DNA from 4 places in the Methylobacterium sp. E-012 genome. Region 1 is predicted to be linked to each of the others. Evidence: predicted binding sites of a transcription regulator. Region 1 holds the regulator's gene; each other region holds the start of a gene.

Region 1 (7,712 bases):
GGCGGTGGCCTTCGGCGCCGGGATCCTGGTCTATTTCGCGGCGGCGGACGGCGAGCCGGTCCTGGCCGCCCCGCTGATCGGGGCCGCCCTCGCCCTGGCGCCGGTGCCGGTCCTGGGCGCGCGGCCGGCGGCCCTGGCCCTGGCCCTGGCGGCGGCGGCCGCGTTCCTGGGCTTCGCGGCGGCGACCTGGCGGGTCGCGCAGGTCGACGCGCCGATCCTAGCCCGGACCACCATCGGGCCGCTCACCGGCATGGTCGAGGCGCTGGACGAGCGCGAGGTCGGCGCCCGGCTGGTGATCCGGGTGGAGAGTTTTGCCGGGCTCGCGCCGGAGCTGCGGCCGGCCCGGGTGCGGGTCTCGTTCCGCAAGACGCCGATCCCGCGGCCCGGGGAGTCCATCGCGGCGACCGCCCGGTTGCTGCCACCCCCGGAGGCGGCCCGGCCGGGGGGCTACGACTTCGCCCGGGACGCCTATTTCCAGGGCATCGGCGCGGTGGGCTCCCTGGTCGGCGCGGTCACGGTCCGGGCACCCGCGGAGCCGCCGCCCCTGCGCCTGCGCCTCGCCGCCCTGCTGGACGAGGCCCGCAACGCGCTGACCCGCCGGATCGCGGGGGCCGAGGGCGGCCAGGCGGGGGCGGTGGCGGCCGCCCTGGTGACGGGCAAGCGCGGGCTGATCGGCCCGGCCACCAACGATGCGCTGCGCGCCGCCGGCATCTACCACGTGGTCTCGATCTCGGGTCTCCACATGGTGCTGGCCGCCGGCGTCGTCTTCTGGCTGGTCCGGGCCGCCCTCGCCCTGGTCCCCCATTGCGCGCTGTTCTGGCCGATCAAGAAGATCGCGGCCGGCTTCGCCATGGTGGGGGTGAGCGCCTACTGCGCCTTCTCGGGCTGGGACATCGCCGCCGAGCGCTCGCTGATCATGACCCTGATCATGCTGGGCGCGATCCTCGCCGACCGGCCGGCCCTGTCGATGCGCAACCTCGCGCTGGCCGCCCTGATCGCCCTGGCGCGGGAGCCGGAGGGCCTGCTCGGCCCCAGCTTCCAGATGTCGTTCGGGGCGGTGGCCGGGCTGATCGCCTGCGCGCGGCTGATCGACGGGCGCCTCTTCGTCCGGCCCGGGGCGGGGCGGATCGGCCGGCTCGTCGGCACCGGGCTGTCGGCGGTCACCGGCACCCTGGCGACGACCCTGGTGGCGCAGGTCGCCACCGCGCCCTTCGCCACCTACCATTTCCAGACGGTCCAGCCGTTCGGCCTCGTCGGCAACGCACTGACCCTGCCGCTGGTCTCGCTGGTGGTGATGCCGTCCGCGGTCATCGGGATCCTGGCCTATCCCTTCGCCCTCGACCGGCCGGTCTGGTGGCTGATGGGGCAGGCGGTCGGCGGCATGCTGGCGATCTCCGCGTGGATCGCCGGGTTCGAGCGGGCGACCGTGGTGCTGCCGGCCTTCGGCACCGGCGCCCTGGCCGCGATGACGGCGGGCCTGCTGCTGGCGACGCTCCCGGCCTCGCGGCTGCGCTGGCTCGCCGTGCCGCCCCTCCTGCTCGGGCTCGGCCTCGCGGCCCTTCCGGACCGGCAGGACCTCTACGTCGACCGGCAGGGCTGGGGCGCGGCGGTGCGGGGGCCGGACGGCCGCCTGGCCGCCCTCGGCAGCCCCTCCGGCTTCGTGCTGGAACAATGGCTGAAGGCGGATGGCGACGGGCGCCGGCCCGACCGGGCGGCCGGAGCGGGGCCCGGCGGCCGCTGCGACCGGCTCGGCTGTACGGCGCTTCTGCCGGACGGACGGGCGGTGGCCCTGATCCGGGACCGGCGCGCCTTCCCCGAGGATTGCGCCCGGGCCGCCGTGGTGATCACGAGTCTCACGGCGCCGCCGACCTGCACGGGGCCGCTGGTGATCGACCGCCGGGTCCTGGCGGCGCACGGCGCCGTCGCCCTGCGCGTCGACGGGGGCGGGTTCACGATGCGCGCGGCCCGCGGCGACGGACGGTCGCTGCCCTGGCGTCCGCGGGCGGCACCGCCGGCCGGCTCCGAGCCGGGGGCGGATCTCCCCGCCGAGGGAACCGGCGGCATGGCCTCATCCGAAGTGCCGCAAGCCCCGGCCGACGCCCCGGCGGAACCGCTTCAGTAGCGGCGCACGAGGCTGACGAGCCGGCCCTGGATCTGGACCCGGTCGGGACCGAGCACACGGGTCTCGTAGGCCGGGTTGGCGGCCTCGAGGGCGATCGAGGAGCCGCGGCGCCGCAGGCGCTTGAGCGTCGCCTCCTCGTCGTCGATCAGCGCCACGATGATGTCGCCGGTATTGGCGGTGTCCTGCTTGCGGATCACCACGAGGTCGCCGTCGAGGATTCCGGCCTCGACCATCGAATCGCCGCGCACCTCCAGGGCGTAGTGCTCGCCCCCGGCCAGGAAGTCCGGGGAGAGGGTGATGGCGTGGCTCTGGTTCTGGATCGCCGAGACCGGCGTACCCGCCGCGATCCGGCCCATCACGGGGATCGAGATGGACCGGCCGCCGTCGTCGATCATCCGGGTCGCCGCCGGCTGGGACGGCTGGGACGGCTGCCTGGACTTGCCACCCTCGACCACGCTCGGGGTGAAGCGGCGCGGCTCGGGGGCGGGGGCCGGGGTCGGCGACCGGTGCAGGCTCTCGGGGATGCGGATCACCTCGATGGCGCGCGCCCGGTTCGGGAGGCGGCGCAGGAAACCGCGCTCCTCCAGGGCCGTGATCAGCCGGTGGATGCCCGATTTCGACTTCAGGTCGAGGGCGTCTTTCATCTCGTCGAAGGACGGGGGAACGCCGCATTCCTGCATGCGGCTCTGGATGAACCGCAGAAGGTCCAGCTGCTTGCGCGTGAGCATCGAAGGGGGCCTCGCGGCTTGGCGGACCGCCCCAGGGCGGCCGCTGAAACAAATCGCGAACACGTTAAACGTTCCGCAAGTGTTCCGCAAGCGTAATACGGCCACGCTCGTGTCCCGGCGGCAGAGGCGGAGCACAAACGCATTGACGGCACAAGCGGAGCCGTTTCAATGCACCCGGGCGCCCCGCCGGACAAGACCGGCGGCTCCGGCGGCGGGTCGGTATCGGGCTGGGAATGATGAGGATGCGACAGCTCGCGGCGCCAGGGTCCATCCGTTTCGCCCTGGGCGTCGCCCTCCTGGGCTCGGCGCTCGCCGGCTGCACCACCGGCTTCTCGTACATCTCGCGGAACTACGTGGCGCTCACCCCCCAGGTGGTGACGATCGGCTGCAAGGAGCCCTACGAGGTCTACGACAACCGGCAGCTGCGCCGGATGCTGATCGTCTCGAACGCCCTGCGCGAATATGCCGGTTGCAACCTGAGCGAGGTCCGGATCGATCCCGAGCCGGAGGCGACCCGAGTCAAGCGCTTCCGCACCGCCGCCCGCGCCTATCTCGACGAGACCGTGCGGGAGGAGTGCCGGGTCACCGGCGAGACCGTGTTCGATCCGCTGAAGACCGAGTTCGCCTATGCCTGCGACGCGCCGGTCGAGAGGCGGGGCACGGTGGTGCCGCGCCTGCCCGGCCGCAATCCGGGGCCCGCCCAGCGCTGATCCGCCGGGCCGGAGGGGTCCGGCGTCCCTGACCCGCCGGCCGGGACACCGGTGCCGGGGGGATGCGTCAGGCATCCGGCTTCGGGAAGGTGCGCTCGGTGGCGTCGCCGGCCGCCGCCAGCAGGGCGCGCGCGAAGGCCCGGGCCTCGGCCCGGTCCAGCACGATCGCGGCGGTGACCGGCCCGCCCCCGAGATCCGACAGGGCGAGTTCCAGCCGCACCCCCTCGGGCACGGCGCTCGCCTGCAGGCTCCAGCCCGGCCCCCGTTCCGCGCTCTCCGCCATCGCTCAACCCTCCCGGTGCGCCCCGGGAAAACGCCGCAGGCTCCCGCCGGAACTGCCCCGGCCCGGGACTGTTCCCGAGCCGTGCCAAGCGCTTCCCTGCCCCGCCTCGCGGCGTTCCTCAAGACTGCGGGCCCCGGACTCGTGGTGATGCTCGCCGACACCGATGTCGGAAGCCTCATCACGGCGGCCCAGAGCGGCGCCCGCTGGGGCTACTCGCTGCTGCTCCTGCAGATCCTGCTGGTGCCGATCCTCTACGTCGTCCAGGAGCTGACGGTGCGGCTCGGGACCGCCACCGGCCGCGGCCACGGCGAGCTGATCCGGGCGCATTACGGGCCGGTCTGGGCCTGGATTTCCTTTGGCGGCCTCGTGGTCGCCGGGATCGGCGCCATCGTCACGGAATTCTCCGGCATCGCCGGCATCGGCGACCTGTTCGGGGTGCCGCGGCTCGTGAGCCTCGGCCTGCCGGCCGCCCTGCTACTCGGCCTCGTGTTCACCGGGAGCTACCGGCGGGTCGAGAGGGTGGCGATCGCGGTCGGCCTGTTCGAGCTGGTCTTCATCGGGCTCGCCGTGGCGGCGCGGCCGGATCCGGGGGCGATCGTGGCATCCTTCGCCCACATGCCGCTCGGCGACGGCCAGTACCGGGTCCTGATCGCCGCCAATATCGGCGCGGTGATCATGCCGTGGATGATCTTCTACCAGCAATCGGCGATCGTCGACAAAGGCCTCGGCTGGGACCACGCACGGCGCTCGCGGCTCGACACGCTCCTGGGCGCGGTGATCTCGCAATGCGTGATGGGCGCGATCCTGATCGCGGCGGCCGCCACGATCGGCAGGGCCGGGCAGGGCACGAAGGACGGTCTGCAGACCGTGGGCGACCTCGCGGGGGCCTTCACGCCGGCCCTCGGGCCCTGGCTCGGGCAGGTGGTGTTCGGGGTCGGGATCATCGCGGCGGCCTTCGTGGCGCTGAACGTCGTGGCCCTGGCCCTCGCCTGGGGTTTTGGCGATGTGACGGGCAAGCCGCATTCCCTGGAGCAATCGCCCCGGGAGGCGCCGGCCTTCTACGGCGCCTTCGCGCTGGTGGTGGCGGCCGGCGCGGTGTCCGTGCAGCTCGTGCCGAATCTCGTGGCGCTCAACATCGCGGTCGAGGTGATGAACGCCCTGCTCCTTCCGCTCGCGCTCGGCCTCCTGATCCTGCTCGCCACCCGGGCCCTGCCGGAGGGGAAGCGCGTGGACGGCGCCTACAAGTGGGTGGTCTACGCCGTCTCGGGCCTCACGATCGCCTTCGCGATGGTCGGGGTGCTCGACGGGATCGGCCTGCTCTGACCCGATTGACGCGGGCGGCGCGATGATGTCTCCCGCGGGCTCCGATCAGGTGGAGTCGAGACATGCAAGAGATCTGGTTCCGTACGGGCGAGGCCACGGTGCTGGCGGCCGAGGGCCAGTACACCGACGCCATGCCGGAGGTGCTGATCGGTTCCGTGCGCGGGCCGGTGGGCCAGGCCTTCGCGTCGATGATGGGGCAGGTCCAGGGCCACACCCGGATGTTCGTGGTCCGCGACCTCAACCAGCTGGTGCGCCCGGCCACGATGATGACCACCAAGGTCACGATCCACACGGCCGAGTATGCCGAGCTCCTCGGCGGCGTGGTCCAAGCGGCCACCGGCGACGCGATCGTGGACTGCATCATCGAGGGCATCCTGCCCAAGGACGGCCTCGACGAGCTGTGCATGATCATCATGATCTGGCTCGATCAGCGCTGCGCCGAGGACGACAACCTCGACCAGAAGGACCTCTACAGGACCAACTACGAGGCGACGAAGCTCGCCATCGCCCGCGCCCTCAAGGGCGAGCCGACGGTGGACGAGCTGATCGCCAACCGGAAGACCGTGAAGCATTACGCGCTGGACGGCGTGATCGAGTACTGATCAGCCCTGCGCCCGCACGAGGGGCGTGCGGGCATAGAGATCGGCCACCGCGCAGTCGAGGCCGAAGCCGGGGAGGACCAGACGGTCGTCCCCGGTCAGGCGGGTGCGGGTCCAGGTCTCTCGGGTTCGCGCCGATAGGGTCAGGGCGGGGCTCTTCAGCTCGATCAGGAGCACGGCCTCGCACAGCGGCAGGGCTTCGTAGCCGGCGCACTTGACGTCGATCTTCTTCTGGCGCGTGCCGGGAAGCCTGCGGTGGTCGCTCGGAGACAGGATCTCGGCGGCCAAGTAGCAGCGCTCGACAGCATTCAATCCGGCCTCGATGTCGGCCAGATCGAGAACCGCAACGTCGGGCACGTAGATATGGCCCTCGCGAACCGGCCATAGGTCGACGGCGGGATTCTGCAGGGTAACGCGTGGTGAGCCTATCCGCCTGAGGCCGCCGTCGAGAAATCGCTGCAAGGCGCTGGCAATGAACTGATGAACGAGGTTGGGTTGGGCCTGCATCACGATCTGGCCCCCGATGAGTTCCCATTTCTCCTCATCAGGCCGCGTCTCGATGAAGTCCCAGAATCCTTGGTGGGGATCGGTCCTGTGGACGGGCGGAGTCTCGAGAATCGTCATGGGATCATCGTGGACAGCCCGGGCCGAGTCGACGCAGATCGAGGATCCCGCCGGCGCTCCCCCCGGTCAAGGGCGCGTCATCCCGGCGGGATGCGCCCCACCGAGCACAGGGTGCGCATCGTGGTGCTGCCCGGGTCGGTGTAGCAGGAGGCCGACCAGCCGCTCTGCTGGATGAACGATTTGCGCCGCTCCGACAGGGACGTCCGGTAGGCGTTGGCGATGATCGGCTCGACGGTCGCGGCCGGTTCGCCGATCAGGATCTCGGAGGCCGCCGACAGGTCGTGGAAGAAGGTCGCCGAGGGGGCGGGCTCGGCGGAGGTCGCCTGCACGATCGGCTCGGCCCGGCAGGTCACGTCGAACTTGATCGGGCCGGCGAGGCGGATGTCGATGCTCGGGCCGGCCCGCTTGCCGACCCTGCCTCCGATGGCCCCCGCGATCTGGCGGGCGAGGTCGTCGCAGGGATCGGCCCGGGCGGCCGATCCCAGGAGCGGCAGGCAGGCCAGGGCGGCGAGGAGGCGTGGAACGGTCAGGCTCGGCATGGCGGCACTCTACCCGCGGCGCGGCGCCTGTCGAGGTCAGGCCCGCATCTGGGCGAAGCTCGCGAGCCAGGCCGGCGCGACCCGCATCCCCGCCGGCACCAGCGCGTCCGGCGGCGGCCGGCGCACGCAATCCTCCAGATAGGCCAGGGATTCCTCAAGCACCGTGCCGGTGAACGGCTTGGCGATCACCGCCGTCGCCCCCGCCATGTCGTCGCTGAGCGCCCGGGCGTTGGCGGTCATGAACGCGGCCGTGATGCCGCCGAGATCGCGCACGGCATGCGCCACGTCGAGACCCGAGGAGCCGTCCCCGAGGCGCAGGTCGATGAGGACCAGCTCGGGCCGAGTCTCGTGGACGAGGGCGATGGCCTCGCCCGCGGTCATCGCCGTCCCCACGACGCTGTGGCCGGCCTCCTCCAGCATCATCTCGATCTGCATCAGGATGAGGGCTTCGTCCTCGACGACGAGGATCCGCAGCGGCTCGGTCACGGGGCCTCCAGACCGCCGGCCATCTCGCGCGGCAGGCGTATGCTGACGATCGTGCCCGGATCATTGGTCATCCAGGCGATGCTGGCATTGAGCTGGCGGCAGAGCGTGCCGATCAGGCGCTTTCCGAACGAGCGCTGCTCCATCGCCTGAACCGGCATGCCGACACCGTCATCGGCGATCTTGATGGTGACATGCGTGCCGTCCGGCGCCACCGTCACCGAGAGCCGCCCCGGGCGGTCGTCCGGGAAGGCGTGCTTGAGGGCGTTGGTGATCAACTCGTTCATCATCAACGCCACCG
Region 2 (7,712 bases), 2.1 Mb from region 1:
ATATCCACCATGCGGCCGACCGGCCGATCGGAGACCTGCGCTACCTCAACACCGGCGACTGGGTGGAATCCTGCACCGGGCTGGTGGAGCATTACGACGGCCGCATCGAGGTGCTGCACTATCCGAGCCTGCTGCGCGCGCGTGAGGCGGAGACCGTGCCGCAGGCGGTTCCCGGCCGGCGCGCGGTGGCGTGAGGGCGCCCACCGTGAAGCTCCTGATCGCCAGCGACGCCTGGCATCCGCAGGTCAACGGCGTGGTGCGCTCCCTGGAGCAGATGGTGCGCCGCGCCCCCGAGCACGGGTTCGCGACGGCGTTGCTGTCGGCGGCGGATTTCCCCTCGCTGCCCCTGCCCGGCTATCCCGAGATCCGCCTCGCCCATGCCGGGCGGGAGCGGGTGGCGGCGCACTGGCGGGGGGAGCAGCCGACCCATGTCCACATCGCCACCGAGGGCCCCGTGGGCTACGCGGTGCGGCGGCATTGCCTGGCCAACGGTCTGCCCTTCACCACGAGCTACCACACGCGCTTTCCGGAATACCTCGCCGCCCGTCTGCCCGTCCCGGAGGCGTGGTCCTACGCCTATCTGCGCTGGTTTCATGGGGCCGCCCGCGGCACGATGGTCAGCACCGCCTCACTCCAGGGCGAATTGGCCGACCGGGGCTTCACCCGGCTGATGCGCTGGACCCGCGGCGTCGATACCGAGCGGTTCCGCCCCGCCGCCCCCGGCGCGACGCCGCCGGCCGAACTCGCCGGCCTGGAGCGGCCGCTGTTCCTGTATGTCGGCCGGCTGGCGGTGGAGAAGAACATCGCGGCCTTCCTGAATCTCGACCTGCCCGGCACCAAGATCGTGGTCGGGGACGGGCCGGACCGGGGACGGCTCCAGGGGCTGGCGCCCGGCGCGCGGTTCCTGGGCACCCGCACCGGCGCCGCGCTCTCGGCCGTCTACGCGGCCTGCGACGTGTTCGTGTTCCCGAGCCTGACCGACACGTTCGGGATCGTGCTCCTGGAGGCCCTGGCCTGCGGCCTGCCGGTGGCGGCCTTCCCGGTACCGGGCCCGAACGACGTGATCGGCGGCACCCGGGTGGGGGTCCTGGACCAAGACCTGGGGGCCGCCGCGCACGCCGCCCTCGACCTGTCCCGGGCCGAGTGTCGGGCCGAGGCCCTGCGCCGGGGCTGGGACGTGAGCGCGGCCCAGTTCTTCGGCAATATCATCGAGGCCCATGGCGGCGAGCGGCGGACCCGGGACGCGGCCTGACGGGTGACGGCGCCCGCGCGCAATGGCAGGAGGGGGCCATGCCCCCCATCGATACGCCCCCCGTCAGCAGGCCGACCGCCCGGGGCATGCCCCGCGCCCCGGCGCGGCCGTTCGATCCGTTGCATGCCGCCGCCTATCCCGCGGTGATCGGCTGCGACGAGGTCGGGCGCGGGGCGCTGTGCGGCCCCGTCGTGGTGGCCGCGGTCTGGTTCGATCCGGCGGCGCTCCCGCCGGCGCTGCTCGCAGCCCTCGACGACAGCAAGCGCCTGCCCGAGCCCGAGCGGGACCGGCTGGCGCCGCTGATCCGCGCCCAGGCCCGCGTCGCCGTCGCCGCGGGGTCCCGGGCGCTGATCGACCGCATCAACATCCGCGCCGCGACCCTCGACGCCATGGCGCGCGCGGTCGCCCGCCTCGGGATCCCGGCGCCGGTCCTGGTCGATGGACGGGACGCGCTGCCCGACTGGCCCGGCCGGGCGGTCGTGGGCGGTGACCGGCTGGTGCCGCAGATCGCCGCCGCCTCGATCGTCGCCAAGGTTTTTCGCGATGCGCTGATGCGGCGCCTGGCCGCGCGCCATCCCGGCTACGGCTGGGAGCGCAACGTCGGCTACGGCACCGCCGTCCACCGGGCCGGCCTGACCACCCTCGGCCGGAGCCCGCACCACCGGCTCAGCTTCACCCGGGGCTTCGGATGACGCCTCAGAACAGCGCCAGCTGCGCCCCCGGCTTGCGGAACGCCGCCCGGTTCAGCGGCATCCGCCCGAAGGCGAAGCCGAGCCGGGTGCCGGCGAGCCGGACCCGCGCGCCGAGCATCTCGGCATAGGCCCCCTCCCCGCGGAAGCGGTGCCCGAAGCGGGGATCGTTCTCGCGGCCGCCCCGGACCTGACGCAGCAGCGCGAAGGCGCGGTCCTTCCGCTCCGGGTAATGCTCGACGAACCAGTCGGCCATCAGGTCGGCGACTTCGCCCGGGAGCCGCAGCAGGGCATGGCCGATGCGGCTCGCGCCGTGCGCCCGGGCGCGGGCGAGGATCGCCTCGATCTCGTGATCGGTCAGGCCCGGGATGATCGGCGAGACATTGACCATCACGGGCACCCCCGCGGCGCTCAGGCGCGCCATCGCGGCGAGCCGCTTGTCGGGCCGGGGGGCCCGGGGATCGAGGCGGCGGGCGAGGGCCGGATCCAGGGTCGGCAGCGAGAGTGCGACCAGGACGAGATCCTGCGCGGCCATCTCGGCCAGGAGGTCGAGGTCGCGCAGCACGAGGTCGGATTTGGTGGTGATGGCGACGGGATGGCGCGCGTCCCGGAGGACCTCCAGCACCGCCCGGGTGATGCGGTGATCCCGCTCCACCGGCTGATAGGGATCGGTGGCCGTGCCGAGGGCGATCGTGTCCGGACGATACCCCGGCGCCGCGAGTTCCCGGACGAGGAGCCGGGCGGCCTCCGGCTTGGCGAAGATCCGCGACTCGAAATCGAGCCCCGGCGACAGGCCGAGATAGGCATGGGTCGGGCGGGCGTAGCAGTAGATGCAGCCGTGCTCGCAGCCGCGATACGGGTTGATCGACCGGTCGAACGGGATGTCGGGCGATGTGTTGCGGGCGATGATCCGGGCCGAGCGTTCGGGCGTGACCTCCGTGCGCAGGGGCGCCGGATCGTCGGCCTCCCAGGCCGCCGCCCCATCCGCCTCTCGGAACGCCTCGCGCCGGGCCGCCTCGAAGCGGCTGGCGGGATTGGCCGTCGCCCCGCGTCCGCGCCGCCGGCCCTCCGGCGGCGTGCTGGCGTCGAGTCGCCGGTCGGGGCCGAACTTGGACGCGTCCGCTGGTGCCGCCATGATGAACCCCCTGTTTCACGTGAAACATACCGTGAACACCGAGCGTTTCAGCGCCTGTTTTTAAGGCAAACGTGGCTTGTGCGCGTCTCTCGGTCGCGTCGGTACTTCGAGGCGGCGGGTCAACGGTTTACGGCAGCGCAAAATCGGTTATGCGCGCGCTGATGCTCTCCGCGGTGACCTATCTGGCCAACCCGTCCGATCCGGACGCGATCGATCGCCTTGCCGACACGCTCAGCGTCCTGGTGGCCGGCGTGGCCGGCGGCCTGGTCGGCGACGCCGTGATCGTGGCGGGGCAGGCGAGCGACGCGGTGGCGGCCGTCGCCGAGGCGACCGGCGCGACCCTGATCCTCCACCCGGCCGGCAGCCCCTACACGGCGGGCGCCGCCGCGGCCCGCCGGGACTGGATTCTGTGCCTGGAGGCCGGGGACGTCCCGGCCGAGGGCTGGATCCGCACCCTCGACCGTTTCGTCGGCACCGCCCGGCCGGAGATCGGTCTCGGTCGCCTGCACCGCCCGGCCGCCGGCTGGCGCGGCCGCCTCGTCGGCCGGTTCGAGACCCTGGCCGGTGCCCGGCAGGCCAGGGCCGGCGACGTGGTCCGGCGCGAGGCGCTGCGGAACGGCCCGGTCTTCGCGAAGCGGCTCAAGGTCCGCCCGCTGATCGCGCGTATCGACCGGGCCTGATCGCCTTTATACGACATTCGCTTTGTCCTTTAGCGTCGAATGTCCGTGAAACGCCTGGCGCGATGGCAGAAAACTTGCTGAACTGATGGATCTGGCGGGAGGCCTGCCCGGCTGCGCCGTGAAGGGGATGCTGCGATGGATGCGTCGGGCCTGATGGGGCGGAAATCCGTCGATTCCATTATCGAGAGCGGCGAAGGCGAACAGCAGCTCTCGAAGACGCTGGGCGCCCTCTCGATCACCGCCATGGGCATCGGGGCGATCATCGGCGCCGGCATCTTCGTCCTGACCGGCACCGCCGCGGCGCATTATGCCGGGCCGGGGATCATGCTGTCCTTCGTGCTCGGCGGCATCGCCTGCACCTTCGTCGGCCTGTGCTACTCCGAGATGGCGGCGCTGATCCCGGTCGCCGGGTCGAGCTACACCTACACCTACGCGACGCTGGGGGAGTTCTTCGCCTGGCTGATCGGCTGGGACCTGATCCTGGAATACGCCATGGGTGCCGCCACGGTGGCGGTGGGCTGGTCGGGCTACGTCACCAGCATCCTGAAGGACGCGGGCCTCGTGATCCCGCCCCAACTCGCCCACGCGCCGGGCACCGCGATCGAGGGTGGCGGCACCGCCCTGTTCAACCTGCCGGCCGTGGTGATCGTGGCGCTGATCACGCTCCTGCTGATGCGCGGCACGAAGGAATCGGCCCGCCTCAACAACATCATGGTGGCGGTGAAGCTCACCGTGGTGGTGGCCTTCATCGCGCTGGGCTGGGGCCATGTCGACACGGCGCATTGGAGCCCGCTGATCCCGCCGAACGAGGGGTCCTTCGGGCAGTTCGGCTACAGCGGCATCCTGCGCGGGGCGGGCGTGGTGTTCTTCGCCTTCATCGGCTTCGACGCGGTCTCCACCGCCGCCCAGGAGGCGAAGAAGCCCCAGAAGGACATGCCCATCGGCATCCTGGGCTCGCTCGCGATCTGCACGATCCTGTACGTGCTGGTGGCCGCCGTGCTCACCGGCCTCGTGCCCTATAAGGACCTGAACGTCCCCGACCCGATCGCCAAGGGCGTCGACGCGATCGGCATCGGCTGGTTCTCGATCCTGATCAAGCTCGGGGCGCTCACCGGCCTGACCACGGTGATCCTGGTGCTGCTCTACGGCCAGAGCCGGATCTTCTTCACCATGGCCCAGGACGGCCTGCTGCCGAAGACCTTCTCGCACGTCCACCCGACCTACCAGACGCCCTACCGCAGCCAGGCGCTCATCGGGGTCGCGGTCGCCCTGGTGGCGGCTCTGGTGCCGATCGACATCCTGGGCGAGATGGTGAGCATCGGCACGCTGGCCGCCTTCATCCTGGTCTGCGGCTCGGTGATCTACCTGCGGCGGACCGACCGGGCCATGAAGCGCCCGTTCCGGGTCCCCGCCGTGCCGGTGGTGCCGATCCTGGGCATCCTGTTCTGCCTGTTGCTGATGATCGGGCTGCCGCTCGACACGTGGCTGCGGCTGGTGATCTGGATGGCCATCGGGCTCGTCGTCTACTTCTTCTACGGCCGCAAGCACTCGGTCCTGCGCCGCAAGGAGGGGAATGCCGCGTAGGCGCCGCCCGGGACCGAAGGTCGGTCGGACGGCTCCCGATCGCGGACGCATCGGTTCGCGAAGCAGGACGCGGATTCCCCCCTGCGGGGGCTCGCGGATCTATGCATCGCGTTCGGCAGCAGGCTTTTGAGACGCCGGGCTATCTCCCCACCCCGCAAGGGCTACGGACGGCACAGGTTTTGACCGTCGCCGTAATCACGCCCTAGGCGCAGAAGGCGATGTGTGAAGCCGTTGGCCGCCGCGGGGGAAGCGGAGGCGCAACGCCTCACACCGAAAGACTCGCCCCCCGCCGCAGGTGCTCGTCGAGCCGCGGCATGATCTCCACGAAATTGCAGGGCCGGTGCCGGTAGTCGAGCTGCTGGGCCAGGATCCCGTCCCAGGCGTCCCGGCAGGCGCCCGGCGAGCCCGGCAGCACGAACACGTAGGTCGCCCGCGCGACCCCCGCGGTGGCGCGGGACTGCAGGGTCGAGGTGCCGATCTTGTCGTAGGAGATCCGGTGGAACACCGCCGAGAAACCGTCCATGCGCTTCTCGAACAGCGGCTCCAGCGCCTCCGGGGTGACGTCGCGGCCGGTGAAGCCGGTGCCGCCGGTGGTGATCACCACGTCGACCCCCGGGTCGCGCAGCCATGCCTCCACCTGCCCGCGGATCGCCGGGATCTCGTCCGGCACGATGGCCCGGCCCGCGAGCCGGTGGCCGGCCTCCGTGAGCCGCTGGACCAGCGTGTCGCCGGAGCGGTCGTCCTCCGGGCGGCGCGTGTCCGACACGGTGAGTACCGTGATCGCCAGGGGGATGAAGCGGCGTGTGTCGGTCTGATCGGCCATCGTGAGGACTCTCCGGGACGCGGTCCGATATGGGCCGCAGGCCCCCCGTTGTCGCCCCCCTGACCTGCCGCCTCGGATTCGGATCCGTCGATGCGGGCGGCTCCGGGATGGGCACCGGCATCCCGAACCAGGCGCATGGCAACGCCGGGATATTATTTTCGGACTGAAACTATTTTTTCAGTATCGACCACGATCATGCGATCACAAAAATGTGATACTATGAATTGATCAAGAAAGACTCGTCGAACATCGTGCTCGAATCATACAAGACCGCGCCGGGACTGCATCGGGCGCGCGCACCGTGTTCAATGGTCATGCCAACGCGATCAACACAGTGACGGAGTTATATTGAATCCTGAGACACAAACAGAAATGAAGGGTTTGAAATTCCTTGGCGCGCAGCCATCATGCGCATGCCGCAGCGTCTCCGTGCGCTGCGGATCGCCACCGACAGAGCCGATCGGCCGTCGTTCGCGCGTCGATACCGGAGCCGAGACCGCCTCCCGGCTTTTCAACACCGACACGACCGAGGTTCTGCGCGCGAATCGAGGCCGGATCGCCGTCCCGCTCTTGGAGCTGTCGAGCTAGGGGCGACAGCATTCCAAGCGCGGGCCTCGGTCTCATTCGCGTCCGACACCGCTTCCGCAACCCGCACGTCACGCTTCGCCCGGGACCCGACACGCACCGGTCGTCGATGCACCGCACATGTACCCGCGCATCCGAGCGGATTTCGCTTCGGACGCCAGACCATTCGACATGACGCCGAACAGGGGGGAGCGCACGATGACCGTCACCGTGAGGAGGTTGGGCGTCCTAGGCGGGCTCAGCCGGTCTTCGACGATCCGATGTCACCAGATGCTCAATCGCGAGGTGCTGAAACTGACGGGCAACCGCGCTGCCGCGGACCTCGTGACGTGGAGTCTCGATCCGGACACGATCATCCGCCTCCTCTCGGCGGAGGGGCCGCCAACGATCGCCCGTCAGATCGAGGAGGCCACCGCGAACCTTCTTCTCGAAGGCATCGATGGCCTGATGATCGCCAGCGATACCATTCACTGCGCCCTCGAGCAGGACCCGATTCATCTTGCCGTGCCGGTGATCCAGATTCGAGACGCGTTGGCCGAAGAGCTCCGACGCTGGCCCCTGGAGCGGATCGGTTTCATCGGAACCTCGGTGACGATGAGCAGCGCCTATTACCGCGACCTGATCGCGGGCGCCGAAGGCGTGGATGTGGTGCTGCCCAGTCAGAGCCTATGGGTGAACATCGATTATTCGATCTGCAATCGAATCTACAACGGCGAGAGCACGGTGCTCGAAATCGAAACCTACAATCAGATCATGTCCGAATTCGAGGCGCAGAACGTGGACATGATCGTCGTCGCATCGCCGGAGATTGCTCTGGCGTTCAACAAGCCGAAGCCGATTCCGGTGCTGCACACGGTCGAGATCTGTGCCGCGGCGGCGGCGCGATGGTGTGTCGCCGACCGCGACACCGCCCGATCGACGATACCCTTGTACGACGAAGTTCGGCGCGCGTCGCCGGGATCCG
Region 3 (7,712 bases), 970 kb from region 1:
CTTGGCGCGGCTTGTCAATCTCGCAATGCGCGGCGACGCGCCGCGACGCACAGGCGAGCAGGGCCCGATCAGGGCCTGAGCCGGTCGGAGACGGGCCGGCGGCGGGGATCGCGCCGCGCGGCCCGTGCGGCCCCCGCGCCATCCGGGATGGCGCCGGTCGTCTCCGGGTCGGGCGGGACCGGGGCCGCCGTGGCGAAGATCCGGCCGGGAGGATCGGCCAGCTTGTTCCACCGGGCCAGCTGAGAGGCGCCGGCGACCGCCAGGAGACCGACGACAGCCGATACGCGCAGCGACCAGCCGAAGAGCGTTCCCCGGCGAACCGGATTCCTCCGGTCCAGGTCGACGGCCGCACCGGCGGGCCGCCGCCTGCCGAAGGCTTTCGAAGCCCGGTCAGGGGCGGATGTGCATGGGCGGCTCGCTCCGCCGAACGCGCGCCAGGCCTTCGGCCGCGCATCGTCGGGCACCATGGTTAACCACAGCTTTACGACGGGCGACGGTGAACGAGCAGACGGGGCGGACCTCATCCGCGCGGCGCGGCGCGAGATCGCCGTCACTTGACCAATATCGAGCGTGAATCCTCTGATTTTATCGCCATAAACAATCTCCATAAAGACTATTCACACCGATTTATAATAAATATAAGCTCCCGATTGGCGGTAACTTGATGACAGCTCACCGGATGTCGGCCACTAGGCTTCATGTTTTGTTGACGCTCTGCGGCTAGTCTGAGAACGCTTGTTGCGGGAAAGCGACAGATCTTGGGACCGGGAACGCCTAGAAGGCTGTCGGCTCCAGCTAACCCAGGACCTTTGGAATCATGAAGAAGCTTCTCCTTGCGTCGACTGTGCTGGTCGGCGTCTCCGCCGCGGCCTCGGCGGCCGATCTGCCGCGCCGCGCAGCGCCGCCGCCGGCTTTCACGCCGGTGCCGGTCTTCACCTGGACGGGGTTCTACTTCGGTGTGAACGCCGGCTACGGCTTCGATGCCAACAGCCGCAAGACCACCAATTACTTCCTGCCCTACGGTTCGGTGGTGAACTCGGCCGACACCAACGCGGTGGTCAGCGTCAACAACCGCAACAACAACGACGGCTTCACCGGCGGCGGGCAGATCGGCTACAACTATCAGTTCACGCCGGGCTCGGGCATCGTGGTCGGCTTCGAGGCTGACGCGCAGTACGTCGACTTCGCCCGCCGCGCCAACGGCACGCTGAACTACACCGGCTTCGGCGATCCGGGCGTCGCCTTCTCGCGGCCGCGCGCCTACGTCGCCACCAGCGGCAACGGCCTCGACTACTTCGGCACCGCCCGCGGCCGTCTCGGCTACGCCTTCGACCGCACCCTGATCTACGGCACCGGCGGCTTCGCCTATGCCTCGGGCCAGGACGATCAGAACTTCGCGGGCAACCGGTTCCGCGACAGCTTCCGCACCGGCTACGCGGTCGGCGGCGGCGTCGAGTACGCCCTGCCCACCGATTCGTTCCTGAACTTCTTCAAGTCCTCGGCCGTGACGCTGAAGGTCGAAGGTCTGTACGTGAGCCTCGATCGTCAGAAGAACGCCGCCTCGGGCATCTTCTACAATTACCTGCTGCCCCCGAACGGCACCGCTTACCTCAACGGTGCCGCGGCCAAGACCGAGTTCGCGGTCGTTCGCGCCGGTGTGAACTACAAGTTCGGCTCGTACTGAGATCGAATGTCGGAGACGGGCATCCCGGCTCCCTGAACGGGGTCCGGCCGAAAGGCCGGGCCCCGTTTCGCGTTCCGAGCCCGATGCCGCTCGGGCGGGTGCGACATGCCGGGCCGGAACCGGGCCGGCATCGGGCGATTGAGCCCCCGGCGCCCCAGCCGGATAGGGCGCGCGGAACGATCGTCGATGCGAAGCCGAATCCTTGTCCTGTCGCTGACAGCCCTCTGCCTTGCGGTGCCGCAGGCCCGCGCTCAGGACGCCTCCGTGATCGGCCGGGGTACGGTGCTACCCGGGACGGGGCCGGGCACTGCGACCGACGGTGCCGGAGCCGGACGCCTGATGGAGGCCGCCAGCGCCGAGGATGCCGCCAAGCGTCAGGGACTCAAGCCAGTCGCCTTCCTGGCCTCCAAGATGATCGGCGTCGAGGTGCGCAACGCCGCCGGCGACAGCGTCGGCAAGATTGACGACCTCCTGATTGCCGACGGCGGTACGCTCAAGGCGGTGGTGATGGATGTCGGCGGCTTCCTCGGGCTGGGGAGCAAGCGCATCGCGGTGGAGCCCAGCGCCCTGGTGCTGCGGCCCGGCGGCAGCCGCTTCTCGGCGGTTCTCAACATGAGCAAGGACACCATCTCGGCGGCCCAACCCTTCGATCCGGCGAAGGCGATCGCCGCGCATTAGCGCTGAGCCCGGGCTCTGCTCGCCCGCAAGACGCACGCTTCGGAAAGTTCGCGATCTTAAGTCGGACCACCGCGACGCGCCGCCTCCGTGTCATCGGCGTGCGGCGCAGCCCGGCATCCTGAAACGCCGCGGCTGCGCGAGACCGTTCCTCAGATGTCGAGATCGGCCCCCTCGGCGAAGGCGGCGCGCTCGCTGATGAAGGCGAAGCGGGCTTCGGGCTTGTTGCCCATCAGGCGCTCGACCGTGTCGCCCGTCGACTCCCGAGCCTCGTCGAGGATCGCGACGCGCAGGAGCGTGCGCTTCTTCGGGTCCATGGTGGTCTCCTTGAGCTGGGCCGGCATCATCTCGCCCAGGCCCTTGAAGCGCCCGATCTCGACCTTGCCGCCCTTGAACACTGTCTTGGTGATCCGCTCCCGGTCGGCATCGTCCCTTGCATAGGCCACCTTCGAGCCCTGCTGGAGCCGGTAGAGCGGCGGGATCGCCAGATACAGGTGGCCGCGGTCAATGAGTTTGGGCATCTGCCGGTAGAAGAAGGTGATCAGAAGCGAGGCGATGTGGGCGCCGTCGACGTCGGCGTCCGTCATGATGATCACCTTGTCGTAGCGCAGGTCGGTCTCGCGGAAGGCCGATCCGGTCCCGCAGCCGAGCGCCAGGGTCAGGTCCGAGATCAGCTGGTTGGCGCCGAGCTTGTCCCGGGAGGCCGAGGCGACGTTCAGGATCTTGCCGCGCAGCGGCAGGATCGCCTGGGTGGCCCGGTCGCGGGCCTGCTTGGCCGAGCCGCCGGCGGAATCGCCCTCGACGATGAAGATCTCGGAACCCGCGGTGCCGGCGGCCGAGCAATCCGCCAGCTTGCCGGGCAGCCGCAGCTTGCGGGTCGCGCTCTTGCGGGCGACCTCCTTCTCCTGGCGGCGGCGCAGACGCTCCTCGGCCCGGTCGATCACCCAGTCGAGGAGCTTGTTGGCCTGGGCCGGGGAGGCGGCCAGCCAATGGTCGAAGGCGTCGCGCACCGCCGTCTCGACGATGCGCTGCGCCTCGACGGTGGCGAGCTTGTCCTTGGTCTGGCCCTGGAACTCGGGCTCGCGGATGAACACCGACAGCATCGACGCGCAGGTCGCCATCACGTCGTCGGTGGTGACCGCCATCATGCGCTTGGCCTGGTTCACGCGCTCGGCGTGCTCGCGTAAGGCCCGCAGCAGAGCGACCCGCAGGCCGGCCTCGTGGGTGCCGCCCTCGGGCGTCGGGATGGTGTTGCAGTAGGAATGCGAGAACCCGTCCTCGGCGACCATCCAGGCCACCGCCCATTCCAGGGAGCCGTGCGAGCCCGGTTTGGTGATCTTGCCGGAGAACATCGCGTCGGTGACGAGGTCCTTGCCGTCGATGTCCCGGGCCAGATAGTCGCGCAACCCGTCGGGGAAGCGGTGCACGGCCTCGGCCGGCACGCCCTCCAGCCCTTCGAGCAGGGCGGGGGCGCAGCGCCAGCGGATCTCGACGCCGCCGAACAAGTAGGCCTTGGAGCGCGCCATTTTGAACAGGCGGCGCGGATCGAACTTCAGCGAGCCGAAGATCTGGGCGTCGGGATGGAATCGGACCCGCGTGCCGCGGCGGTTCTGCACCCGGCCGACCAGCTCCAGCGCGCCCTGCGCGTGGCCGCGCGAGAAGGTCTGGCGGTAGAGGGTCTGATTGCGGGCGACCTCGACCTCCAGGAGATCCGACAGGGCGTTGACCACCGAGATGCCAACGCCGTGCAGACCGCCGGAGGTCTCGTAGACCTTCGAGTCGAATTTTCCGCCCGCGTGCAGCGTGGTCATGATGACCTCGAGCGCCGACTTGCCGGGGAATTTCGGGTGCGGGTCCACCGGGATGCCGCGGCCATTGTCGGTGACCACCAGGATCCCGGATTCCTCCAGCTCCACCTCGATGAAACTGGCATGGCCAGCCACCGCCTCATCCATGGAATTGTCGATCACCTCGGCGAAGAGGTGGTGCAGCGCCCGCTCGTCGGTGCCACCGATATACATGCCGGGCCGGCGCCGGACCGGCTCCAGCCCCTCCAGCACCTCGATGTCGGAGGCGGTGTAGCCGGCCTCGGGCTCGGCCGCCGCGATGGCCGGCACCGAGGCCGAGGCGGCCAGGCGCCGTCGCGGCTCGGGCAACCGGGCGGCGGGGGTGGCCGCCTTCCCACCCGGCCCCAACAGGTCGCGCGCCGGGTCGCTCACGCGCGGCCTCCGCGGGCGCGGCACATCGGCCGGCTCGATCTCACGCGGACTGTTATGCGGTCGTGGAGCATGCGCCTTCATCCCCGCACGATAGCGGAACAAAACAGAAACATCAAAGCCGTCCGCCCCGGGGCGACGCGGCGTCACCATCGCATGCTGCGGCGCCGCGAGCGAGGGGTAGAGGGGCAACGGCGCTTCCGAACAAGCCGCCGGCCGTCATCGCGACGTTGCACAATGATGGGTTAAGGTTTTCCCGTGACGCGCACGATCAATCTCAGCAGATCGCCACCGGAACGGTTCGAAATGGTCGACGTTATTGGCGGAGACAGAACTTGACCGTGGTCAGGGAGCCGCAGTCGATGACCAATGCCGCGATCGAGGCCCGCCGCCTCACCCTGATCCGTTTCGAGCACGCGGCCGGCGCCGCCTTCGGGTGCGAGGACGAGGCGGCCGGGGTACAACCCGCCCGGGCCTTCGTGACCGCCACGACCCTCGCGCTGGCCACTCTGGCGACCGCGGTGGTGGCCACCCTCAGCTACCTCGTCTGACCTGAGCCGAACCCGCCGGCTCAGGCGGTCCCCGACTTCTTCGCGGGCGCCTTCTTGGCCGCCGGGCGCTTCGCGGCTGCACTCTTCGCCGTCCCAGCGGCCGCCGCCGGTTTCTTGGCGGCGGTTTTCTTCGCCGCCGTCTTGTCGCCGCCCGTCGCCCGTGCGGACGTCTTCCGCGCCGATCCGCGCTTGACCGGCTTGCCACCCCCCGCGGCACGCTTGGCATTCACCAAAGCGATCGCCTCGTCCAAGGTCAGGGCCTCGGCCGCCATCGTCTTCGGAAGCGTGGCGTTCACCTCGCCGTCCGTGACGTAGGGGCCGTACTTGCCGGCCTTGACCACGAGGTCGCGCCCGCTGGCCGCGTCCTGGCCGAGGGGACGACCCGGATCGGCAGCCGGGCGGCCACGGCCGCCGCCCTGCTCCTTGGCGACGATCAGGTCGATGGCGCGGTTACCGCCGATCTCCAGCACGTCGTCGTCCTTGCCGAGATTGGCGTAGGTCTTCCCGTGCTGCACGTAGGGCCCGAACCGGCCGAGATTGGCCAGGATCGGCTCACCGGTCTCGGGGTGGCGCGCCACCTCCCGGGGGAGGGCGAGCAGGGCCAGGGCCTTGTCGAGGCCGACCTCGGACGGCGAAAGCCCCTTGGGCAGCGACGAGCGCTTCGGCTTGGCCGCGTCCTTCTCGGTGGAAGCCTCGCCCAGCTGCACGAACGGGCCGAACCGCCCGTCGCGGAGCGTCACCGGCAGGCCGGTCGCGGGATCGCTGCCCAGCACCCGGACGCCCGGCTGGCCACCCTCGGCGGACGAACCGTCGCCGTCGCCATCGACACCCGAGGCCGAGAGCTGGCGGGTGTACTTGCACTCCGGATAGTTCGAGCAGCCGATGAAGGCGCCGAACTTGCCGAGCTTCAGGGAGAGCTGGCCGGCGCCGCAGGTCGGGCAGGTGCGCGGGTTCGAGCCGTCGCCCTTGTCGGGGAAGATATGCGGGCCGAGGAGGCCGTTCAGCGCCTCCAGCACGTCGGTGACGCGCAGCTCCTTGGTCTCGCCGATCGCCGCGGAGAAATCGCGCCAGAAGTCGCGCAGCACCGCCCGCCAGTCGATTTCGGCGTTGGAAACCCGGTCGAGCTGCGCCTCCAGATCGGCGGTGAAGTCGTACTCGACGTAGCGCCGGAAGAAGCTCTCCAGGAAGCCGGTGACGAGCCGCCCCTTGTCCTCCGGCTGGAGCCGTTTCTTCTCGATCTTGACGTACTCGCGGTCCCGGAGCGTCTGCAGCACCGCCGCGTAGGTCGAGGGCCGGCCGATCCCGAGTTCCTCCATGCGCTTCACGAGGCTCGCCTCTGAGTAGCGCGGCGGCGGCTCGGTGAAATGCTGGGTCGAGGCGATGCGCTCGCGGGTCAGCGGGTCGCCGGCCTTCATGGGCGGCAGGCGGCGGCTCTCCTCGTCCTCCTCGTCGTCCTTGCCCTCCTGATAGAGGGCCAGGAAGCCGTCGAACTTCACCACCTGGCCGGTGGCGCGCAGGTCGATCTGACGGGGGCCGACCTTCGCCGTGACGTCCACGGTGGTGCGCTCCAGCTCGGCCGATTCCATCTGGCTCGCCATGGTGCGCGTCCAGATCAGCTCGTAGAGCTTGGCCTGCTCGGACTCGAGGTGGCGCGCGACCATCTTGGGCAGGCGGCCCATATCGGTCGGCCGCACGGCCTCGTGAGCCTCCTGGGCGTTCTTGGCCTTGACGCTGTACTTGCGCGGCACGTCCGGCACGTAGCGGTCGCCGAACTCCTTGGCGACGACCCGGCGGGTGTCCTGGATCGCCTCCGGCGCCATGTCGACGCCGTCGGTCCGCATGTAGGTGATGATGCCGACCGTCTCGCCGCCGACATCCACCCCCTCGTAGAGGCGTTGGGCGACCCGCATGGTCTGGGCCGGCGCCATCCCGAGTTTCCGCGATGCTTCCTGCTGGAGAGTGGAGGTGGTGAAGGGCGGCTGGGGGTGGCGCTTGGCGGGCTTGGCCTCGACGCTGGCCACCTGGAAGGTCGCGAGTTCGAGGTCGCGCTTGAACGCCGCGGCCTCCTCGCCCGTCCCGACATCGAGGCGCTGGATGCGCTTGCCGTCCGCCCCCACGAGGCGGGCCTCGAAGGTCCCGCCCGCCGCGGTCGTCAGGGTGGCGATGAGCGTCCAGTACTCGCGCGGCTTGAACCGCTCGATCTCCATCTCGCGCTCGACCACGAGGCGGAGCGCCACGGACTGCACGCGCCCCGCCGAGCGGGCGCCGGGGAGCTTGCGCCACAGGACCGGCGAGAGGTTGAAGCCGACGAGATAGTCGAGCGCCCGGCGCGCCAGGTAGGCGTCGACCAGCGCCTGGTCGATCTCCCGGGGCTTGCGCATCGCCGCCTCGACCGACGACTTGGTGATGGCGTTGAAGGTGACGCGCTCCACCGGGATGCCCTTGAGCGCCTTGCGGGCGTTCAGGGCCTCGAGGACGTGCCAGGAGATCGCCTCGCCCTCGCGGTCCGGGTCGGTCGCCAGGATCAGCTTGTCGGCGCCCTTGACCGCCTTGACGATCTCGCTGACGCGGCTGGCGCCCCGGTCG
Region 4 (7,712 bases), 2.7 Mb from region 1:
CCACGCAGTCTGCATCATCGGCCCGCGCCGGCCAGAGACGACATGGTGAACCGATCATACCGGGAGCCAGGACACCCCGCCGAATGTCCAGGGCGTCATAGCCCGCAAGGCAGAGTGGGACCCATCACGCGGATACCATCAGGGCCAGCAGTCAACATGCACGACTGCATCGACAGGCCGGACACAAGACTGCACCCAACCAACGCGACAGAACCTTAATTTGCGACTTGCAATGCGGAGCCTTCTACACAAGGCCTTCCGGCAGACAGTGAAGATTCGAAGTCAGTTTTTAAATGTCAATAGGCGTCGAAGCCTCGCCCCTCCCGGAATTGAGTTCAATGCGTTGAGATAGGTGCTGAATTTTACTTCGAGGTGGGGTCACGGTCGGCGCCGATAGTGACCCCATCTCTATCTCTATTTTTGCATTTTGGAGAAATAATTAGCTAAGTTTTTGCCGGGGTCATGCCTCTAAGCCGATTCACAGCCTTTGCCGCCGCGATGACCGGCAACTCCTTAACCCGGGTCGTGTACCGGGGCGAGCGCATGTCAAACTTGGTTGACCATTCTCGTTTGGAGGCGAACCCGGCGCTGCCCGGGACGACCGCGCCCCGCCCGAAGCGGCGATTGCAGGCATCGAGGGCGCTCATCAGCGCCGCCCCGTGTTCCCGGTCAAGTTGCCCCAACCCCGGGAAGGCCCGTTGCGAGGCAGCAAGGGGCACGAGGTCGGTGGTGACGACTCCGGCCTTGGAATAGCGGTACCCATTCCTCCAAGTCTTCCGGACGCCGTGGAGGCACGCTTTCACCAGGACGAGGGTGTCGTTCGACGCCTCCGGCAGGGTCACCACCGACGAGACCGACCGCTGCGGTCGGTCTCGGTCGTGCTCCGAGGTATGGAAGAACACCGTCACGTGGTTGGTACCAAGTCCCCCCGCCCGCAGCTTTTCGCCCAGTCTGGCGGCGTGTGCGGCGACCACCTGCTCCATGGTGCCGAGGTCCTCAACGCGGTCGGAGAAACTCCGGGTCACCGCGCATCCCTTCCGGGTCGGGGCGACTTCCTCCAGGTCGAGGCAGGCCATGCCTCGCAGTTCCTGCACCAGCCGCTCGCCCACCACCGTCATGGCTTTGCGCGCCGCCCGGGTGTCGAGGTCGCGCACGTCGGCGACGCTTTCGCAGCCCAGGGCCTCCAGCTTGCGGGCGTTGGCAGGCCCGACGCCCCAGATGTCCTCGGGCGGGATGCGGGCCATCCAATGGTCGTACTGGACCGGGTCGGTGAGGTCGCAAACCCCGCCGAGTTCGGGCACCTTCTTGGCGACGTGGTTGGCGAGCTTGGCCAGCGTCTTGGTGGCACCGATGCCGACGCAAGTGGGGATGCCCGTCCAGGCCCGCACCGTCTCGCGCATGTCCCGGCACAGGGTCACGCGGTCGGCCTCGCGCACGTCCGAGAGGTCCAAAAAGCTCTCGTCGATGGAGTAGATCTCGATGCGGGGAGAGAAGCTCCGGTAGACCGTGTTCACCCGGGCCGACATGTCGCCGTAGAGGGCGTAGTTCGAGGAGTAGACCCTCACCCCCTGCGACCGGCACATGTCGCGGATCTTGAAGAACGGCTCGCCCATCCGGATGCCGAGCGCCTTGGCCTCGGGCGTCCGGGCGATGGCGCAACCGTCGTTGTTGGACAGCACGATCACAGGCACCCGGACCAGGCGGGCGTCGAACACCCGCTCGCACGAGCAGTAGAACGAGTTCCCATCCGAGAGGGCGTAGGCCCGGGGCTCATTCCGCTCGGCGCCTCGGGTTGATCGACCCCGACACCACGCCCCAGACCTCGACCACCGCGTCGGATGACAGGCGGAACTCGGGAAAGCGCGGGTTGGCGAAGTGCAGGGTCACGCGCGGACCCTTCCGGCGCCAGACCTTGAACGAGCGCTCGCCGTCGACGTCGACCACCACCACGTCGCCGTTGCGCGGGGTCAGCGAGCGGTCAACCACCGCGAGGTCGCCGTCGTGCAGGCGGGCCAGCAGCATGCTGTCGCCGGCCACCCGCACCAGGAAGGTCGCGGGCCGGTTCGCAATCAGCAGCTGCTGCAGGTCGATCTCCTCCTCGACGAAGTCGTCGGCCGGGCTGGGGAAGCCCGCCCGGACGGCGCGGGCAAGCATAGGAATGGGGGTCGGCAACCCGACGACGATGTCCAGCACCAGCATGCGCTCGCTCCACGAATTCAACAGAACAAAAGTGGAACGCGTTGGGGCGGTTCCGCCAAGCGGTTGAGCTCACGGCGTAGCGAGGCTGTGGACACGTGTGGATAACGCGCAAAAGACATTGACGTTGGCGCCACAAGTCGAGCGACCATCGGGCCTCGCTGCTCAAACCCAGTGCTGGTCAAGGGTCGGCTTCCTGTCACTGGCGACCCGTGCAGACACCGTCGACGCGTACCAGGGGGGATGCGTCCACGGCCGCACTGCGTGAGCGGGAACTGTCGCGGGGCCGCGCGATTGGCCTCGGAGCGTAAGGTGAGGCTCCGCCTGTCAGAGGCGGAGCGGCGCGACCATCCCCACCCATCATTTGGTCCCGATTCGACTGCCAGGGGGTAGGTCCGGTCGCTGGTCCGGAGCGTCCTGCATGGAAAACGGTGTGGCGACGGCGGTCCTTTGCGTCGTCGGTGGTGGCATCGCAGCACAGGTTCTCGCATCCCGGCTGCGCATTCCTGCCATCGTCCTCCTGCTCGCACTCGGCTTCATGGTCGGGCCCGTACTGGGCCTGATGCATCCGACGCACGATTTCGGACCGAACCTCCGGCCCTTGATCGGCTTGGCGGTCGCCATCGTGGTGTTCGAGGGCGGCCTCGCGCTCGACTTCCGCGAGTTGCGGGCTTCCGGCGAGGGGGTGCTACGGCTCACCGCCTTCGCCCTGCCCATCAACTTCGTCCTGGGCACGCTCGCAGCCCACCTGATCGGGGGCATGCTGTGGGGACCGGCGTCGGTGTTCGGTGCCATCCTGGTCGTCACGGGACCGACCGTGATCCTGCCGCTCCTGCGCCACGCCCGGCTGGAGCGACGCTCGGCCGCCTTCCTGAAGTGGGAGGCCATCGTCAACGACCCCGTCGGGGCCATCCTGACCGCGGTCGTCATCGAGATCCTGGTGGGCGTGCCCCACAGGTCCGGGGAGGATGCGGCCACCGCGCTCATGCTTCACCTCGCGGAGGGCGTGCTGGTGGCGGGCGCCCTCGGCGTCGGCTCGGCGTTCCTCATCGCCTGGGCGTTCCGGCGCGACCTCATCCCCGAGATGCTGAGGACGCCGGCGCTGCTTGCGCTCGCGCTTATCGCCTACGTCGTGCCGAACCTTCTGATGAACGAGGCCGGGCTTATCGGTTCGACCGTGTTCGGCATCGCGCTAGCGAACCGGCACGTGCCGGGTCTCGCGGAGCTTCGTCGGTTCAAGGAAAGCCTCGTCGTCCTCCTGGTGTCCTGCCTCTTCGTCGTGCTGACCGCCGACCTAGACCTCGCGGTCCTCGGCAAGCTGTCGGCGCCCATCCTTGGGTTGACGGCCGCGATCCTGTTCGTGGTTCGCCCGGCGGCAATCTGGTTGGCCACGCTGCGCAGCGACCTAACCCGGCGGGAGCGCCTGTTCGTCGGCTGGATCGGACCTCGCGGCATCGTCGCGGCCGCCGTCGCCGGCCTGGCCGGCCCCCGCCTCAGCGCGGCGGGGTATGCCGGCGGCGACCTGATCCAGCCCACCGTGTTCGCGGTCATCGTCGCGACCGTGCTCGCCCACGGCTTCTCCCTGGCGCCGCTTGCCCGCCGGCTTGGCCTATCGACCGCCGCCGATACCCAGCGGCTCGCCGTAGTCGGTGCATCCCCATGGGCGAGCGACATGGTGATCGCGCTTCACCGGGCGGGCGTGCCGGTCGTGATCATCGACATCTACCCCGGCGCCATGCTTGCCGCGCGGGAGGCGGGCGTGCCGACGCTTCAGGCCGAACTCCTGTCCCGATCCGCCGAGGAAGGGATGGCCGACCATCCCCCAGACCACTTGCTCGCCGCGACCAGGGACGAGCTCTACAACGCCCTCGTCTGCACGAGGCTGGCTCCGGAGATCGGTCGCGAGCGTGTTTACCAACTGGCGCCTTCGGAGAACCACATGCTGCACGCCGACACCGGCGTCAGCCGGGATGCCCGCGGGAAGGTGTTCGGTGCCGCGGACGCCAGCTTCGACGCGCTCGCTGGGCGGCACGAGGCCGGTTGGCGGTTCGTCGTGACCCGCCCGGATACCCTCGGGCAGCCGGACGACATTCCCCTGCTGGCCATCAAGATCGACGGGAGCCTCGAATTCGCCTCCGCCGATCACGAGGCGAACGACGCTGCCGAGGACGACCGATTGCTGGTCCTGCAGGCGCCGGGCATGGCAATGGTCGACGCTGATGATGACCGGCTCGTTCAGGTGCCGGCCTGAGCGGAGGCGTCCGGCGGGATCGAACAGTCACGGCCGCGGCGCCGCAGCCGCACGAATCTTGGAAGTCGTGTCAGCCCTCCTCAGCTTTGGCCCATGGGTAACGCGTTCGACGTCATCATCGTAGGGGGAGGCGCCGCCGGCATCGGCGCCGCGCGGCGGCTCGCGTCACAAGGCTCATCGGCCTTGTTGCTGGAGGCGTCGTCGCGTCTCGGAGGCCGTGCCCACACGCAGGATCTCGGAGGCTACCCGCTCGACCTCGGTTGCGAGTGGCTCCACTCCGGCGACCGCAACACCTGGGTCGGTATCGCCGAGGCATCGGGCTTCCCGGTCGACCGGGGCGAGCCGCCATGGGCGAAGGCGCACCCGGGCATCGCCGAGGACGAGGAGACCCAGGAGGCGGCGCAGAGGGCGTACGGCGACTGGGAGGAGCGGCTCCGCACGGTCGCAGCGGGCAGCGACAGGGCCAGCGACGCCCTGGAGCCCAGCGGCCCCTGGAACGCCTACGTGCGGGCCATCGCCGGCTTCATGAGCGGCGTCGCACCCGAGGCGATCTCAGCCACGGATTACCTTGCCTACGACGATGCCTCGACGGGCCGGAACTGGCACCTGCCGCTCGGCTACGGCACGCTGGTCGCCGCCAGCCTGCCGCCCTCGACGACGCTGCGGCTCGCCACGCCCGCCGAGCGGATCGACCTGACGGCCGACGGCGTCGCCGTCACCACCCGCGCCGGCGCCGTCCGCGCTGGGGCCGCCATCCTTACGGTCTCGACCGCGGTCCTGGCCGGGGACGCGATCCGCCTTCCCGCCGGTACCGAACCCTGGCGCGACGCGGCCGCCGACCTGCCGCTTGGCCGAAACGAGAAAATTTTCCTGGAGATCGGGCGCGGGGCCGCGTTCGAGCCGGACACGCACGCCTACGGCAACCTGCACGACCCGCGGTCTGCCGCCTACTCGATCCGCCCCAACGGATGGCCGGTGATCGAGGCGTTCCTCGGGGGCGAGGGCGCCCGGATCCTGGAGAAGGACGGTCCGGCCGCGGGCTTCGACTTCGTGTCGGCCGAATTGGCCAGCCTGTTCGGCAGCGCCGTCGCATCGGCGATCCGGCCGCTCGCAGCGACGTCCTGGAGCCAGATAGCGTCCATCGGCGGTGCCTACAGTTGCGCCCTGCCAAGCAAATCCAAGGCGCGTGCACGGCTGGCCCGGCCCTTCGAGGATAGGCTGTTCTTCGCGGGCGAGGCGACCCACCCCTTCGATTTCACCACTGCCCACGGAGCTCACGACAGCGGGCGAAGGGCTGCGGACGAGGCCATGGCAGCGCTTCGGCACAGACAGGAGAAAGCGGCCTGACGGAAGCCCGAAAGCATCCGTATGGCCGCAGATGCCGGAACATCCGGGGCGGACTTCCGATGCTCTCGGACACCACTGCCGACGACCGCCGATGCCTGACCAGGCAGGCCGACCGGGTCATTCGGAAGAGCCAACCCTTCTTATAAAACCTGGCGGATGCGGTTGGGCCGTTCGTCATGCCCCAGTCCGAAGCGGTCGAGGGCCGAGGATCGGATTGCAGGGGCTACCTAGTCCGGAAACGCGCGTCGGTCCGAGGCGACGGCCTTCCCGACTAAGGCAAGGATGCCGGCCGGCGATGTCCGGGGTATTGCCCGACGCATCGTTTGGGACGTTGGCACCCATGCGTGGATGCGAGGCGGCCACTGATGCCCTTCGAACGAGGCGAGCCATCATGACCCAGTTCGAGCAACGGCAACTGGCGCAGGTCGTCGACGGTCTCGCGGAAGGCGTCATCCTGATCGAGCCGGACCACACCATCGCCTACGCCAATGACGCCGCCCTCGCGATGCATGGGGTCACCGAACTCGGTGACCTCGGAGCCACCGTCGCCGAGTACCGTACCAACTTCATCCTGCACTACCGCAACCATCGCGAGGTCGGGCCGCTGCAGCATCCGGTCGAGCGCATCCTGGCCGGCGAGGCGTTTCGCGATGCGGTCGTCGAGGTCCACCATTTCCGGGATCCCGCAAGGACGTGGACGCACCGGATGCGGGGACTTGTGACGACGGACGATGCCGGAACGCCAAACGGCCTCGCCCTGCTGATGCAGGACGCCAGCGACCGCTACGAGGCCGAGGAGCGGTTCGAATGCATGTTCCGGGCGAACCCCGCCCCGGCCGTGGTGTGCCGGCTCTCCGACCTGCGTTACGTCAAGGTCAACCAGGGCTTCGTCGAGCTGACCGGTTACGCCCGCGACCAAGTCCTCGGCCGGACCTTCACCGAAATCGACCTCATTGGCCAAGGCGAGCGCCGCGCCTCCGCGGTCGAGCACCTCCATGCCGGCACCACCATCCGCCAACGCGAGGCGTGCCTTTCGGTGCCGTCCGACGCCGAGAAGTACGTCATCGTCGCCGGCCATCCCATCGAGATGCCCGGCGGCGAGCGCTGCATGCTGTTCACCTTCGCCGACCTGGAGGACCGACGGAAGGCCGAGGCGGAGCTCCGTCTCAGCGAGGAGCGCTTCGCCAAGGCGTTCGAGCTCAGCCCGATCCCGACGGCTCTCCTGAGTTCGGACGCGAAGGTCCCGACCAGCGTCAACGAGGCCTACGCCGCAACCTTTGGGAACGCCGCGCACGCCACGTCCGTGCCCTGGGCCGAGGAAGCGGAACGGACCCGATTCAAGCGTGAGCTCCAGCGCTACGGAAGGGTCCGGGCATTCGAGGGACGGCTGCGAACCCAAGACGGCGACGAGTTCGACTGCCTCGTCTCCGCCGAGAAGGTCACCGTCAACGGCGGTGACGGGCTTCTCTGCGCCGTCCAGGACATCTCGTCGAGGAAACGGACGGAGGTCGAACTCATCGCGGCCATCGAATCCGTCATGGCGGAGGCGTCGTGGTTCAGCCACGGCGTGATCGAGAAACTCGCCCAGCTACGCAATCCTCCCAGGCCGGGCAAGCCGCTGGCGATGGTCGAGAGGCTCACGACCCGCGAGGGCGATATGCTGGAGGGCATCTGCCGCGGCGACACGGACGAGGAGATCTCCAAGGCGCTCGGGGTCTCGCTAAGCACGGTGCGCAACCACGTCGCGAGCCTGTACCGCAAGATCGGTGTCAACCGCCGCAGCGCCGTGGTGGTCTGGGCCAGGGAGCGTGGGATCGGCGAGAAGACGTCGATTGAGCATTACGGCAAAAATACAACGCGAAAACCAGGTCAAAAACACTAAGCGGCCTAGGCTTAATTACTTTTATGTAAATCGCCG

The links. The regulator LexA, encoded in region 1, represses DNA repair genes until DNA is damaged. The targets are predictions, from matches to a motif close to TGTTCNNNNTGTGTTCNG.
Region 2: AC3IF1_RS07495 (PA0069 family radical SAM protein) is a predicted target of LexA. The motif match lies at 3,097-3,114, and genes of this name have one in related genera.
Region 3: parE (DNA topoisomerase IV subunit B) is a predicted target of LexA. The motif match lies at 4,673-4,690, and genes of this name have one in related genera.
Region 4: AC3IF1_RS04600 (LexA family protein) is a predicted target of LexA. The motif match lies at 2,221-2,238, and genes of this name have one in related genera.

The regions. Positions count from the first base shown of each region.
Region 1 covers NZ_JBYQEY010000001.1:3,647,583-3,655,294, forward strand. Annotated here, with positions in the region: gene AC3IF1_RS17695 (ComEC/Rec2 family competence protein) at 1-2,122, shown strand, start outside; gene lexA (transcriptional repressor LexA) at 2,116-2,850, opposite strand; gene AC3IF1_RS17705 (hypothetical protein) at 3,093-3,560, shown strand; gene AC3IF1_RS17710 (hypothetical protein) at 3,628-3,843, opposite strand; gene AC3IF1_RS17715 (NRAMP family divalent metal transporter) at 3,925-5,166, shown strand; gene fae (formaldehyde-activating enzyme) at 5,229-5,768, shown strand; gene AC3IF1_RS17725 (Uma2 family endonuclease) at 5,769-6,389, opposite strand; gene AC3IF1_RS17730 (hypothetical protein) at 6,467-6,928, opposite strand; gene AC3IF1_RS17735 (response regulator) at 6,965-7,414, opposite strand; gene AC3IF1_RS17740 (histidine kinase dimerization/phosphoacceptor domain -containing protein) at 7,411-7,712, opposite strand, start outside.
Region 2 covers NZ_JBYQEY010000001.1:1,579,318-1,587,029, reverse strand. Annotated here, with positions in the region: gene AC3IF1_RS07510 (UDP-2,3-diacylglucosamine diphosphatase) at 1-194, shown strand, start outside; gene AC3IF1_RS07505 (glycosyltransferase family 4 protein) at 206-1,252, shown strand; gene rnhB (ribonuclease HII) at 1,339-1,944, shown strand; gene AC3IF1_RS07495 (PA0069 family radical SAM protein) at 1,949-3,076, opposite strand; gene AC3IF1_RS07490 (glycosyltransferase family protein) at 3,226-3,756, shown strand; gene AC3IF1_RS07485 (amino acid permease) at 3,892-5,340, shown strand; gene moaB (molybdenum cofactor biosynthesis protein B) at 5,606-6,163, opposite strand; gene AC3IF1_RS07475 (aspartate/glutamate racemase family protein) at 6,947-7,712, shown strand, end outside.
Region 3 covers NZ_JBYQEY010000001.1:4,612,708-4,620,419, reverse strand. Annotated here, with positions in the region: gene AC3IF1_RS22165 (hypothetical protein) at 69-608, opposite strand; gene AC3IF1_RS22160 (outer membrane protein) at 818-1,684, shown strand; gene AC3IF1_RS22155 (PRC-barrel domain-containing protein) at 1,871-2,362, shown strand; gene parE (DNA topoisomerase IV subunit B) at 2,512-4,578, opposite strand; gene AC3IF1_RS22145 (hypothetical protein) at 4,917-5,126, shown strand; gene topA (type I DNA topoisomerase) at 5,147-7,712, opposite strand, start outside.
Region 4 covers NZ_JBYQEY010000001.1:991,345-999,056, forward strand. Annotated here, with positions in the region: partial or broken gene AC3IF1_RS04595 (Y-family DNA polymerase) at 444-1,766, opposite strand; gene AC3IF1_RS04600 (LexA family protein) at 1,771-2,199, opposite strand; gene AC3IF1_RS04605 (cation:proton antiporter) at 2,618-4,447, shown strand; gene AC3IF1_RS04610 (flavin monoamine oxidase family protein) at 4,541-5,794, shown strand; gene AC3IF1_RS04615 (PAS domain S-box protein) at 6,186-7,676, shown strand.